Regions from separate parts of the Variovorax sp. 350MFTsu5.1 genome, predicted to be linked through region 1. Evidence: predicted binding sites of a transcription regulator. Region 1 holds the regulator's gene; the other holds the start of a gene.
What was found. The regulator FliA, encoded in region 1, starts transcription of late flagellar genes. The targets are predictions, from matches to a motif close to CTAAAGTTTNNNNNNNNNNNGCCGNTA.
Positions count from the first base shown of each region.

Region 1 (2,448 bases):
GTTGAAGCGGATGCGGAACTCGGTGTGCATGCTCACCGTGCCCCGTACGCCCCGCACGATGCGCACCACCTCGTGCGTGCCGTCCAGCGCGGGGCGAGGCATGAAGTCGGTGACGACGGCCACGCCCGTGCCGGTACGAATCGTGGTCTCCAGCACAACGGTGCCGGGAAGGTAGCGCCGCGAGACGCGCGCCTTGCGGTCGCGCGCGCACATGGTCCAGTGGCCGTTGCGCTCGTCGCCCAGCAGACTGGCGAACATCGCGGCCGAGTCGAAGCGCGGCAGGCACAGCCACTCGATGTCGCCGCCCAGATGCACCAGCGCCGCGCTGTGGGTCGAGCCGATGAGCGCGTATTCGCCGATGGGGCGGCTGGCCTGCAGCCTTGAAGAGGGTTGCTTGTTGCGGGTCTTTGGCAAGACTCCGAGTTTTCGTGCCCTCGCAAGCGCCCTGCGCCGGAGGCGAGCGCGCCTGGCTGACGGACAACGCCTATTCAGCGCATCCTTCTAGGGTCTGTTCACACTATTTCCGGGGTCGCGAAGGGCAGCCAGGGCGGGCCAATCAAGGCGCGTGACGACGCGTGTGCATGCGCACACGCTAGGAGCGCAACGCCGAGTGGCCCGCCCTGGCTGCCCTTCCCGCAGGGTTGGTGCTCCAAGGGGCCGTCTGCGGCGTTGCCCGCGCTTGCAAGGCGCCAGCCTTACTGCGCACGCGCGCCTTGCAGCCAGCCCCTTGGAGCACCAACGCGACCCCGGAAATAGTGTGAACAGACCCTAGAGCACATCCTTCAGCTTCGCCCGCAGCCTGCTGATCGCCTGGCTGTGCAGCTGGCACACCCGCGACTGGCTCACTTCGAGGATGGCGCCGATCTCGCGCAGGTTCAGCTCCTCCTCGTAGTAGAGGTTCAGCAGCAGCTGGTCGCGCTCGGGCAGCGCCGAGATGGCGTCCACCAGCTGGTGGCGGAAGCCGCTTTCCAGCAGTTGCTCCAGCGGATCGTCGCTGCTGCGCCGGTCCTTGCGGGCGTCCTGCGAGTGGCTGTCGAGAAAACCGTTGTCGGCGTCGTCCTTGGAGAAGTCTTCCACATACAGCAGCTGGCAGCCCTGGATCTCCTGCAGCAGCGACTGGTAGGCTTCGATGTCCATCTTCAGTTCCCGGGCGATCTCCCCTTCGGTGGGAGCGCGCCCGAGCCTGTGGCCCAGCGCCTGCATCGCCTTCTCGATGCCGCGCGCCGACTGGCGCAGGCCGCGCGAGCCCCAGTCGGCGGCACGCAGCTCGTCGAGCATGGCGCCGCGGATGCGCTGGCTCACGAAAGTCTCGAACTGCGCGCCGCGGTTGTCCTGGTAGCGCGCGGATGCGTCAAGCAGGCCGAGCATGCCGGCCTGGATCAGGTCGTCCAGCTCCACGCTGGCCGGCAGCTTCGCCATCATCTGCAGCGCGATGCGGCGCACCAGCGGCTGGTGCTGCGCGAGCAGGTGCGATTTCTCGATGGTTCCTTGTGCGGTGTACATGGCCGTCGTGCGTCCTTCCTCGGTGCGGAGCCGGCGGCTCAGGCCACGGCCTGCAGCGGGGCTGCCTCGGGCCATGGCCACTGGTCCATCTCGCCCGCGGCGCGGCGGAAGTCGACCGCCGCATGGCTCGCGGGAAAGGCCTCGGCGATGGTCTTCTTCAGCCGCCATGCGTCGGAGACGAGCGGATCGAAGCGCACCCATCCCGCCGCCCGCAGCGACAGCGCGAGGTAGCGGCTGCCGGCATGGGCGAGGTTGTTCATGATCTGGCGCGCGGCCTGCACGTCGACCACGCCGTTGAGCAGGAAGCGCATCTGCTTCAGGCCGTGGGCGTGGTGCAGGCGCTTGATGCCCGCGTAGGCCGAGGTGACCGAGGCCGGATGCGGCTGCAGCACCAGCAGCAGGTCGTCCGCGCACTGCGCGAGCGGCGACAGCCGGCCCTCGCCGTCGAAGGCCGCGTCGATGACGACCACGCCGTCGTGCCAGAACCTGCGCGGGTCGGCCGCGCCTTGCGATGTTCCTCTTGCAGCCGCGGGCGGCGCCGGCAGCACATGCACCCCGCAGGCCATGCGCACCTCGGCGCCGTCCAGCGTGAGGCGCCCGGCCGCGACGTCGACAAGGCCGCCCAGCGGGTCGATGTCCCAGACCTCGCAGGCCGAGCCCTCGGCGCGGCAATGCTCGTCCAGCAGCAGCACGTTGCGGCCCTGCCCCACCAGCGCCACGGCGAAGTTCATCGCGGCGGTGGTGCCGCCCGCGCCGCGCCCCATGCCGGCCACCGCGAGCACGCGCGCCTGCGTCGGCGCGAGCAGGCGCCGGAGGCCGTCCGCCTGATCCGCAACCAGCTTGTTCATCGCAGCGCCCTCAATCCTGCCGTTCCAGCTTCTGCGGCGTCTCCAGCGCACGGGGCGACTGCACCGGCGCGGTCGATTCGGTGCCGAGCGCGTCCAG
Region 1 is NZ_CP157620.1:5,246,007-5,248,454, forward strand. Features, by position in the region: gene ABL843_RS23770 (glycoside hydrolase family 15 protein) at 1-414, opposite strand, end outside; gene ABL843_RS23775 (RNA polymerase sigma factor FliA) at 769-1,503, opposite strand; gene ABL843_RS23780 (MinD/ParA family ATP-binding protein) at 1,542-2,351, opposite strand; gene flhF (flagellar biosynthesis protein FlhF) at 2,362-2,448, opposite strand, start outside.

Region 2 (2,448 bases), 330 kb from region 1:
CCTTGTCGGGGTCGTAGCCCGCGTCCTTGATGACCAGCGGCGCAACCACCATCACGGCGGGGTTGCCGAGCATCAGCACGTTCTGCGTGGCGGGCGCGCGCTTCACTTCCTTGGCCGCGAGACGACCGCCTTCACCCGGACGGTTTTCCACGCTCACCTGCACGCCGAGCTTCGGCGTGAGCCGCTCGGCGATCAGCCGCGCGATGCGGTCGGTGCTGCCGCCCGGGGCATAGCCGACCACGAGGGTGAGCGGCCCACCGTCCAGCGCGGCGGGCGCCTGGGCCTGGGCCAGGGGAGCGCAGGCGGCCAGGGCGACGCCCCATGCCATGATGAGCTTGCGCCGGGAAAGGAATGCGGGCATCGGATCGGGTCTCCTGCGGAGGTGGGCACGAGCGGAAGGACGGGCAGGCGCGGTTTCGCGGCGAAAATCGCGCACCAAGACTGTTTCCGGTCGTTCAAATTTGTTACTGGTTTATACGTACAGGGAAACAGTTGATCTAATCAATCAAGTGCCTGCCGAGGCGGGCGAACCACACTTCAACCGCTCGCGCCCTTCACGTTCCGTCACCTGTATGCAACAAGCTTTCCCCGATGCAGGAGCGTTGCGCGCGCCCCATTCACTGGACGACCTGCTGCTCTACCGCATGGCGCGCGCCGTGCGCGCGGGCAGCGGCATGGCGACGCGGCTGGTCGAGGGCGGCTTCGGCATCACGCGCCGCGAGTGGGGAATGATCGCCACGCTCGCCCAGGAGGGCGAGATGACCTCCTCGGCGCTGGCCACCCAGCTGCACCTGGACCGTGTGCGCACCTCGCGCGGACTGCGCAGCCTTGTCGAGAAGAAGCTGGTGCAGCGCCGGCAGAACGCGGAAGACCGGCGCGAAGTGCATGTGCGGCTGAGCGCCTCGGGCCAGCAGCTCTTCGGCAGGCTCTTTCCGCGCATCGCGGGGCTGAACACGGAACTGCTGGAAGGCGTGGCGCCCGCGGACCTGGACGCCCTCCTGCGCTGCCTGCACCACCTGGAGCAGCGCGGCGAAGAACTGCTCGCGCAGGGCGTAGTGGCGGAAAAGGCGGACCGGCGCTCGGGCGGAACACGGCACCGCTGGCCCGAGCGCGGCGGCTGACCCGGCGGGCGATCAAGCGGACAGTCAGGCCTGCACGTCCACCACGCTGCCGAGCGTGCCCGACGCACCGCGACTGGCGCGCTGCGTGCCCGCGGCGCTTTCCTCCAGCGAGGCCATCGCGCTCTGCTGGACGCCGGCGTTGCGCAGCGCATTCATCTGCTGCTGCAGCATCGCGAGCTTCGCCGCGAGCGCCTCGAGCTGCATCCGGATCGCATCGCGGGCATCCTCGGGCGCGGCGAGCAGCTGGGCCTGCGTCTCGCCGATCTGTTTCTGCGTGGCGGTGATCTGCCGCTGGATCTTCGCGATCTCGGCGTTCACGTTGACCCCGCTGCCTGTTGCGCCGCCGCTCGCGCCGATGGTATTGAGCATCTCTGTCCTCCTCTGGTTGTCCGCAAGGGAAAGAAGCTATATCGGCAGCCGGCGCGAAAAATAGAGGGCCGCCTCTGATCGCGCCGCAATTGCCCGCGACCGCTTGCACCGCCGCCATGGCCGACTAGACTGGAATTCGAGGGCACCCGCGGTGCCGGGGGCCAAGGAGCCTGCCATGTACAAGCGTGTTCTCGTGGCAACCGACGGCTCTGCGCTGTCGGAGCAGGCGGTCAATGCCGCCATCGATCTGGCCCTGCTCTGCAATGCCGAACTGGTGAGCGTCACCGTCGCGCACATCGAGCCCGTCGGCTACTTCGAAGGATCGCTGATGCTGAGCCAGCGCGACATCGAGGCCGCGCAGGAGCAGTCGGACCATGCCGCGCGCCGGCTGGTCGACAAGTCGGTCGCCGCCGCCACCGCCAGGGGCGTGCGCAATCCGAGGGCGGTGGTCATGAAGTCGAACCAGGTGGCCGAGGCCATCATCGCGGCCGCGAAGAACCAGCAGTGCGACCTGATCGTGATGGCCTCTCACGGCCGGCGCAGCCTGGCGCGGCTGCTGATGGGCAGCGAGACGCTGCATGTGCTGACGCACTCTCACATCCCGGTGCTGGTGCTGCGCTAGCGGCGCCAGCCCTTCTCCTGCTTTCTCTCGCCTTCTCCTGCTCAGCTCGCGTACCGCTTCTCCAGCGCGTCGAGTTCGGGCTTGCCCACCAGCCGCTGGCGTTCCGCGAAGGGCACGACCAGCGCCGGGTCTTCGTCCACGCGCTTCGTGTCGCGCAGCACCGTCAGCGCCTTCTGCATGCCGGCGACTGCCCCCTGCAGCGCCGCGTTGGCATACAGCACGATGCCGTAGCCCAGCCCGGCGAGTTCCTCGGCGCCGAAGATCGGCGTCCTGCCACCGATCACCATGTTCATGAGCTGCGGCTTCTTCAGCCGCTGCGGCAGCGCGCGGATCTCG
Region 2 is NZ_CP157620.1:5,578,045-5,580,492, forward strand. Features, by position in the region: gene ABL843_RS25390 (tripartite tricarboxylate transporter substrate-binding protein) at 1-361, opposite strand, end outside; gene ABL843_RS25395 (MarR family winged helix-turn-helix transcriptional regulator) at 573-1,121, shown strand; gene ABL843_RS25400 (FlxA-like family protein) at 1,146-1,490, opposite strand; gene ABL843_RS25405 (universal stress protein) at 1,666-2,112, shown strand; gene ABL843_RS25410 (isocitrate lyase/PEP mutase family protein) at 2,154-2,448, opposite strand, start outside.
Region 2: the regulator FliA is predicted to act here: its motif matches at 1,530-1,556, upstream of ABL843_RS25400 (FlxA-like family protein).